2 regions of the Colwellia sp. BRX8-5 genome follow, and region 1 is predicted to be linked to the other one. Evidence: predicted binding sites of a transcription regulator. Region 1 holds the regulator's gene; the other holds the start of a gene.
The links. Region 1 encodes FliA, which starts transcription of late flagellar genes. Its sites were predicted from a motif close to CTAAAGNTNNNNNNNNNNNNGCCGATA; they were not measured.
Positions count from the first base shown of each region.

Region 2: a site for FliA is predicted at 2,216-2,242, ahead of pomA (flagellar motor protein PomA). Genes of this name have one in related genera too.

Region 1 is NZ_JACGVR010000001.1:189,652-194,181, forward strand. It holds gene flhF (flagellar biosynthesis protein FlhF) at 1-1,165, shown strand, start outside; gene H4J62_RS00810 (MinD/ParA family protein) at 1,279-2,121, shown strand; gene H4J62_RS00815 (RNA polymerase sigma factor FliA) at 2,196-2,915, shown strand; gene cheY (chemotaxis response regulator CheY) at 2,967-3,350, shown strand; gene H4J62_RS00825 (protein phosphatase CheZ) at 3,399-4,142, shown strand; gene H4J62_RS00830 (chemotaxis protein CheA) at 4,156-4,530, shown strand, end outside.
Region 2 is NZ_JACGVR010000036.1:29,358-33,887, forward strand. It holds gene dxs (1-deoxy-D-xylulose-5-phosphate synthase) at 1-709, opposite strand, end outside; gene ispA ((2E,6E)-farnesyl diphosphate synthase) at 747-1,637, opposite strand; gene H4J62_RS17280 (exodeoxyribonuclease VII small subunit) at 1,637-1,900, opposite strand; gene pomA (flagellar motor protein PomA) at 2,414-3,181, shown strand; gene H4J62_RS17290 (flagellar motor protein MotB) at 3,194-4,132, shown strand; gene thiI (tRNA uracil 4-sulfurtransferase ThiI) at 4,327-4,530, shown strand, end outside.

The DNA.
Region 1 (4,530 bases):
AATCGTCCAGGCAGCCGCTAAGCTAAATAATCCAAATAACTCAGCGCAAGTTTCAACGCCAACACCGTCAAGCAATATTGAGCAGCAATTTAAAAGCTTCACCGACCGTTTAGAGCAAAATAGCCAAGAACAAGGTGATGAACAATCAAGCGACTCATATCAACAGCCGGTGATGAACCAAGCACAGTCTTTAGTAAGCGATGGCTTACCGCCACAAAATGTAAATAACGCCGACTTAGAGAAAATGAAACACGAAATGTCTTCTATTCGTGAATTACTAGAACATCAAATTTCGGGGTTAATGTGGCAGGATATGGCGCAAAAAGATCCCGCTCGTGCGATGTTGGTTAATCGACTAATGTCTTTGGGTATGAGCGAACAAGTTTCAGATCAAATTGCAGGTTATATTCCAGCACAAAAAAATGACCAAGATACTTGGTTATTAGCGAAGAAATTTATCAGCCAACAAATTAATACCACTAATAATGACATTATTCATCGTGGTGGCGTGGTTTCATTAGTGGGACCTACCGGCGTAGGTAAAACAACTACCGTAGCTAAACTCGCGGCGCGGTTTGCTCAGATTCATGGCGCAGACCAAGTGGTGATGATCTCAACAGATAACTACCGTATTGCTGGATTTGAACAATTAGCCACTTACGGCCGAATTATTGGTTGTGATGTAAAGCTTGCTGGTGATGCAAAAACCTTAGATACATTGTTGCAACAGTTCTCCAAAAAGAAACTGATACTTATTGATACTGCAGGTATGGGGCAACGTGATATGCGTTTAGCTAAACACCTAACTACTTTAGTTTCTAATGCAAGGGTCAGAATTCGCAACTATTTAGTGTTAGCTGCTAATACTCAACAACGAGTTATGCAAGAAAATGTTGATCGCTTTAAAAAAGTACCTTTAGCTGGCTGTATTTATACTAAACTTGATGAAAGCCTTAGCATAGGAGAAATAATTTCTACTTCGATTCAAAACGGTTTAGCGATAGGCTACTTAACGGATGGACAAAGAGTTCCTGAAGATATTAAAGTTGCAAATGCTGAAAAACTCGTTACGCTAGCAGATAAAATGAGCGCGAAAAATCAAATTAATAATCCAATAAATTGGCGAACAGCACCGATGAGTGCTAATACAGCTGTATTTCCATAACTTGTTCTAAATATGTGAATTTTGAAGCTATAAAAATATGCAGATTAAATGATTATAGGGTTATACTAAATTAAATTGATAGCTATTCGTAAGAAAGTAGAGAAATACGATAAATGAATGATCAAGCAAGTGGCTTAAGAAAAATGCAAAATTCAGCTCCGGTAAAAGTCATTGCTGTCTCTGGCGGTAAAGGCGGAGTAGGTAAAACTAACGTTTCGCTTAATACCGCTATTGCACTTGGACAATTAGGACAACGAGTTTTAGTTTTAGATGCCGATTTAGGCTTGGCTAATGTCGATGTTATGCTAGGTTTGCGGGTAAAACGTAACTTATCACATGTGCTTTCTGGCGAGTGTGAATTAGACGATATAATTATTGAAGGTCCCGCTGGTATTAATATCATTCCTGCTACGTCAGGTTCACAATCTATGGTCGATTTAACGCCTGCTGAACATGCGGGTTTAATTCGCGCTTTTAGTGATATGAACACAAAATTTGATGTACTTATTGTTGACACTGCCGCCGGTATTTCCGACATGGTACTAAGCTTTTGCCGTGCCTCACAAGATGTGATGTTAGTGGTCTGTGATGAACCTACATCTATTACTGATTGCTACGCCTTAATGAAATTATTAAGTCGAGATCATGGTGTATTTAAATTTAAAGTTGTTGCCAACATGGTGAGAACGCCAAGAGAAGGACAGCAACTCTTTGGTAAGCTTTCTAAAGTTACCGATCGATTTTTAGATGTTGCACTTGAACTCGTTGCTGTCATTCCATTTGACGAAAATATAAGAAATTCCGTTAGAAAACAAAAAGCAATTGTTGAAGCTTATCCACAATCGCCTGCAGCGGTTGCTTTTAAATCTTTAGCAGGTAATTTAATTAAATGGCCGGTGCCTAAACAAGCGTCAGGTCATTTAGAGTTTTTTATTGAACAATTGTTAGAACATTAATAACAAGAGTAATCAGATATGAGTACTTTGTTGAAAGTTCTATATCTTTCCTATAATTTAGCGAGTGAGCGATAGTGGTAAAACCAAATGCTTACAGTATTCAAACTGATAAATCTGCTATAATTTCGCAGCATACAGTTTTAGTGAAAAGAATCGCTTATCACCTATTAGCAAGGTTGCCTGCGAGCGTGCAGGTTGATGACCTTATTCAGTCAGGCATGATAGGCCTGCTTGAAGCGTCTAATAATTTTGATCACGGCAAAGGTGCAAGTTTTGAAACCTTTGCTGGTATTCGTATCCGTGGTGCTATGCTTGATGAAATACGCCGTGGTGACTGGACTCCCCGCTCTGTTCATAAAAATAGCCGCATGGTCAGTGAAGCGATAAAATTGCTTGAAGCAAGTTTAGGTCGTGATGTAACTGATATTGAAGTTGCTGAAAAACTTGATATTTCGTTAAATGACTACCATCATATTCTAAGTGAGGTAAGTACCGGTAAAATAATTGGTATTGAAGACTTAAGTACGGGGGCAGATGCTATATCGAATATGGAAGATGTGAATAATAACGATCCCTATGATAATTTTGAAAAAATAGTTTTTAAAAAATCGTTAACAGCATGCATTTCCACTTTACCCGAACGCGAAGCTCTAGTACTGTCACTATATTACGACGAAGAATTAAATCTTCGAGAGATTGGTCAAGTGCTTGATGTAAGTGAGTCGCGTGTTAGCCAAATTCACAGTCAAGCGATGCATAGGTTAAAAGGACGTATGCAATCTTGGCAAAGTTGAGTAGAATATACATATAATCACAATTTTAAAATGTTCTCACCGGAGGGTGCCTTGGATAAAAATATGAAAGTTCTTGTTGTTGATGATTTTTCAACGATGAGACGTATCGTCAAAAACTTGTTACGAGATTTAGGTTTCACTAACATTTCAGAAGCAGATGACGGTAGCACTGCTTTACCGATGTTAAAAGAAGGCTCTTTTGACTTTGTTGTAACTGATTGGAATATGCCAGGTATGCAAGGTATTGATTTGCTCAAAGCCATCCGTGCCGATGCGAAGTTATCACATATCCCAGTATTGCTGATTACTGCTGAAGCAAAGAAAGAACAAATTGTGATGGCGGCTCAAGCGGGTGTTAATGGCTATATTGTAAAACCATTTACCGCAGCGACGTTAAACGCCAAGTTAGATAAAATATTTCAACGCTTAGGTTAATTCCTTAATTAGATAGATAATTAATTAATCTAAACGTGAGGTTTTTGCATGAGTGCGAATACAAATGTGCATGTTTCTTTGGAAGAAGCAAAGCTACTGGTCGAATATTTAGAAAGTGGTCAACAAGACAAGGCAGATGAATTAATTGCTGAAATTCAAAATCCAATTAATTCTGAATTGTTTGCTGAAATAGGCAAGCTGACTCGCCAACTACATGACTCATTAAATAATTTTCAATTAGATTCCAGGTTAAATGATTTAGCGACAGCAGATATCCCCGATGCTCAAGAACGTCTAAACTACGTTATAACGCGAACGGAAGAAGCCGCTAATAAAACCATGGATGCTGTTGAATCTATTTTTCCCGTTGTGGATACGATACAAAAGCAAATAAAGGCTGTTAATCCGTTATGGCAAAAATTAATGCATAACAAATTGGAATTAACCGAATTTAAAAGTTTATGTGTTGATATAGATTTATTATTAAAAACGACAGATAGAGAATCAGTGCGTATGCATGATTTAATGACTGATGTTTTGATGGCGCAAGATTTTCAAGATTTAACCGGACAAGTTATTCGTAAAGTTATTGATCTAGTTCGTGAAGTAGAGGATAGCTTGATTGGTATGCTAACCGCTTTTGGTATTACGACAGATAGTAATGCAGAGCGAAGTAAACCTAAAGTAGGTGATAACTTAGTTGAAGGCCCGATCGTTAATGCAGCACAACGTGATGATGTTGTCGCTGACCAAGATGATGTTGATGACCTTTTATCAAGTTTAGGATTTTAATAGGAGTTGCTGGATGTCATTTGAGCAAGATGAAGAGATTCTTCAGGATTTTTTAATAGAAGCTGGAGAAATACTTGAAACGCTTTCGGAACAACTCGTAGAACTTGAAAACGACCCCGATAATGCCGAATTATTAAATGCTATTTTTAGAGGTTTTCACACCGTTAAAGGTGGAGCCGGATTTTTAGCATTACATAATTTAGTTGACGTATGTCATGGCGCGGAAAATATTTTCGATCTGTTACGTACCAACCAACGTAGTGTTAGTGCAAGCTTAATGGATGTTATTTTACAAGCGCTTGATGTTGTAAATGAAATGTTTGTACAAGTTCAAAACGGCGAGAAACTTGATAAAGCTGATGCTCAACTACTTGCAGAATTGCATCGT
Region 2 (4,530 bases), on a different contig from region 1:
CCATGCCTTTTAAATGTTCTTCTGCACGACTTGCTAATTCTTTAATAGGTGGAATACCCTTTAGTATGCGCTTACCACCCTCGCGTATTCCTGTATATATACTGCCAGATAACAATCGAGCAAAGTGATTATTCAATGCACCAACATTTTCTGAAATTGACATTTCATTGTCATTTAAAATAACCAGCATATCGCTTTTAATATCACCAGCATGATTTAACGCTTCAAAAGCCATACCTGCTGTCATTGCGCCGTCACCAATAACAGCAACAACTTTACGATTTTTTGCTTCTTGTTCTGCAGCAACAGCCATACCTAGTGCCGCAGAGATAGACGTGCTTGAATGGCCAACACTTAATACATCATATTCACTTTCTTCACGCCACGGAAAAGGGTGCAAACCATCTTTTTGACGAATAGTATGCAGTTGATCGCGCCGACCCGTTAAAATTTTATGTGGATAAGCTTGATGGCCAACATCCCATATAAGGTGATCAAAAGGCGTTTTATAAACATAATGTAATGCGACCGTTAATTCTATTGTGCCTAAACCAGAAGCAAAATGGCCACTACTTTTACTTACAGAACTTAATAAGTAACTACGCAGTTCTGTACTGGCCTGAATTAGCTGACTTTTATTTAACATGCGCAGATCGTCAGGAGAATTTATATTGGCCAATAAAGGGTAGTCGGCAAGATTTATAGTCATATTTATTTTGTTTATTCTTTAAATTGCAAGAGCAAGATCAATGAGCGCGTTTGATAATAAACGTCGCAAATTGAGCTAAGTTATCTGTATTGTAGGGTAAAGTTGCTAAAGCTTGAAGTGCTTGTTGATATAAGTTGTCAGCTTTTTGCTGAGCGCCCTGTAAACCTAATAGCGCAGGGTAGGTACTTTTATTAGAGGAAACGTCTGAACCTGCTGGTTTTCCTAGTTCTTCTTCACTAGAAATAATATCAATTATATCATCGCGCACTTGATAGGCTAAACCAATATGATCAGCATAAATGGCGAGTTGGTGCTTTTCATCGGCAGAAATATCGTTACTTAACTCTGTAACCATGGTCACAGAAGCTTTTAACAACGCACCTGTTTTTAGTGAATGTAGTTTTTCTAGTTCAGCTAAAGTGATCACTTTATCGGTCGCAGAAATATCAAGTGCTTGTCCACCGCACATGCCTTGGTAACCTGAAGCATTGACTAATTGACGGATTAAGCTAATACGTTTTGATTCAACCGCGGCGCTAAAGTTATGATTAACTAAAATATCAAAGGCAAGTGTCTGTAAACTATCACCTGCTAAAATAGCGGTCGCTTCATCAAACGCTTTATGACAAGTTGGTTGCCCACGACGTAAATCATCATCATCCATCGAAGGTAAGTCATCATGAATTAATGAAAAAGCATGGATACATTCTAATGCTGCCGCAATACCGTCAACGTCAGATAATTCAAGTCCCAGTGCATCACCGGTAATATAACTTAAATAAGGACGCATACGCTTACCACCAATTAATAAGCCGTATTGCATTGCTGATAGCAATTTTTGATCATTTATTTCATAAGCGGCTAATTTGTCGGCAAGGTATTCATTAATGCGCGTTTGATAAAAGTCGAGTTGGTATAATTGGGTCACTAATTACTACCCAAACTTTCTGAGTCAACTTCGTTTTCAAAATCTTCAAGTTGGGCTTTACCATTTTTAGTCAGTAAAATTTGAATTTTTTGTTCAGCATTTTTTAACTTTTCTTGACTGGCTTGGCTGAGATTTAAGCCGCGCTCAAAAAGGGTCATTGAATCTTCTAAACTCAATGCTCCTTGTTCTAAATTCTGAACAATAGTTTCAAGTTCTAAGAGTGATTCTTCAAAGCTTAAGTTTTCTATTTTTTTCTTAGCCATCATCGAGAGTTCAGTGATTAAATATCTAGGCGCAAATTTATACCAAACGCCTTAATTAATCAATAAACTTCAAATGCTTTTGCCCCTTAATGACTATCATATACTTTCTATTGTCGGTCATTCTACGACTATATTGGCGCTTATATTTATCGTTAAAGCGCTGCGGTTAACGATAACTAGATAAATATAAATTGGGTAAGCTTAAATATGGCGAATTTAGTTGGCAGTATTAACTGTCTCTGGACTATACGTTGTTAAAGATATTGAACAATTATTTTGTTCAGCAAAGTTAACCTTAAAAATAGCGACTAATTACTTAAGTTATTGACAATATGGGCGATAATAAACTTATAGAGCCGTAAGCCATTCATATGCAGTTTTAACTGCGCGCTTTGGATGGTTATGGTTAAATCACGAGTGTGGATAAGAATATAAGTATTCGCGTATCGTAATACCTTAATGTATTATCAAATAATACGACTATCCGTATCATTTTTTTGTGGAGACTTTTTTGTGGATATAGCAACAATATTAGGTGTAGTAGGCGCAATAGGTTTACTCATTATGGCAATGATGTTGTCTGGTGATATCGGCATGTTTATTGACGTTCAGTCAGTTATTATTGTTTTTGGTGGTTCAATATTTGTTGTTTTATCTAACTATAATCTTGGTCAGTTTTTTGGAATTGGGAAAATTATAGGTAAGGCTTTTATGTTTAAAATTGAACAGCCTGACGACCTTATTGAAAAATCAGTTGAAATGGCTGATGCCGCTCGTAAAGGGGGGTTTTTGGCTTTAGAAGAAGCAGAGATAACTAACGGCTTTATGCAAAAAGGGGTCGATATGTTGGTCGATGGCCACGATGCAGATGTAGTACGTGGCACACTAAAAAAAGATATTGAGCTTACTGCTGAACGCCATGAAACAGGCGTAGGTATGATGATGGCACTTGCTGATGTGGCACCCGCGATGGGCATGATTGGCACCTTAATTGGTTTGGTTGCGATGTTATCAAACATGGATGACCCCAAATCTATTGGTCCAGCTATGGCGGTTGCACTACTAACAACCCTATATGGAGCATTCCTCGCTAACGTTATTGCCATTCCTATAGCGTCAAAACTCAGGCTTCGCCTTGCTGAAGAAAAAATGAACCAGGAGCTTATTCTTGACGCTATTCTGGGTATTCAAGACGGACAAAATCCACGTGTCATCGAAGGGTTACTTAAAAACTATCTTGCTGAAGGTAAACGTGCTGTAAATACCACAGAAGAAGAGTAACGGGAGTAATTTATGGCTGAAAAATGTAAATGTCCACCTCCGGGGCTTCCCGCTTGGATGGGTACTTTTGCTGACTTAATGTCACTATTGATGTGCTTTTTCGTTTTGCTGTTATCTTTTTCTGAAATGGATGTTTTAAAGTTTAAACAAATTGCAGGTTCGATGAAGTTTGCGTTTGGTGTACAAAATAAGATTGAAGTAAAAGATATTCCTAAAGGCACCAGTATTATTGCGCAAGAATTTCGCCCAGGTAAACCTGAGCCAACACCTATAGAAGTTATTCAACAGCAAACCATGGAAATGACCCAACAGATGTTAGAGTTTCAAGCAGGTGATGAAACGTCTGCTGGTGGTCGACAAGAACAACGAGGTACAGAACGTGGTGGACAATCACAAAGTACTGCAGATGAAATGTCAGCCCAGGCAATGCAAAAGGCTCAAGACGAATTAGAGCAGGCTTCGCAAGAGCAAGTAAATGAATTAGTTAAAAAAATTGCTGATCAATTAGAACAACAAATTCAAGATGGTGCCATAGAGCTTGAATCTCTCGGACAACAAGTGATTATTCGTATTCGTGAAAATGGTTCTTTTCCTTCGGGTTCTGCTTTTTTACAACCACAGTTTCGCCCTATTATTAGAGAAATAGGTGAGCTACTCAACACGGTTCCGGGTGAAATTATGGTTTCTGCACACACAGATGATCGCGGTATTAGTTCAGAGTTATTTTCTTCAAATTGGGATTTATCAAGTAAACGAGCTGTCGCTATTGCTCATGAATTAATTAAAGTCCCTGAGTTTGACCAGTCACGTTTACTGGTTGTTGGTCATGCCGATACAAGACCGGTAGTGCCTAATACTAACGCGCTAAATCGCAGAAGAAACCGTCGTGTTGAGATTTCAATTAACCAAGGTAAAGCAAAGGAAACCGAACCTGTTTCTATTATTAAATAATAAATTAAGCCGATAAATTCAACTATCGTGATGGCGTTAAGTGATAAACCCCCGTTTATTGCTTAGCGTACATTTTTCAACTTACTCTTCATTTCAACTTACTCTTTATTTCAATTTCGTGTATAATTCGCGCCATTATTTTTGTCGGCCGATTATGGCCTTTAGTCTAGTTTTATATTTAGGGTCGTTTGTTCATGAAATTCATCGTAAAACTCCAATCTGAAATTGCTGTAAAGAGTCGCCCGGTTCGTAAGCGCTTTACTAAAATTTTAGAATCCAGCATTAAAAATGTTTTACGACGTGTTGATGAGCAAATTACCACTCAGGCAAACTGGGATAATATAGAGGTTAATACTAAAAATAACTGTCCTAAAAATCGTTTGGCACTTATTGATACC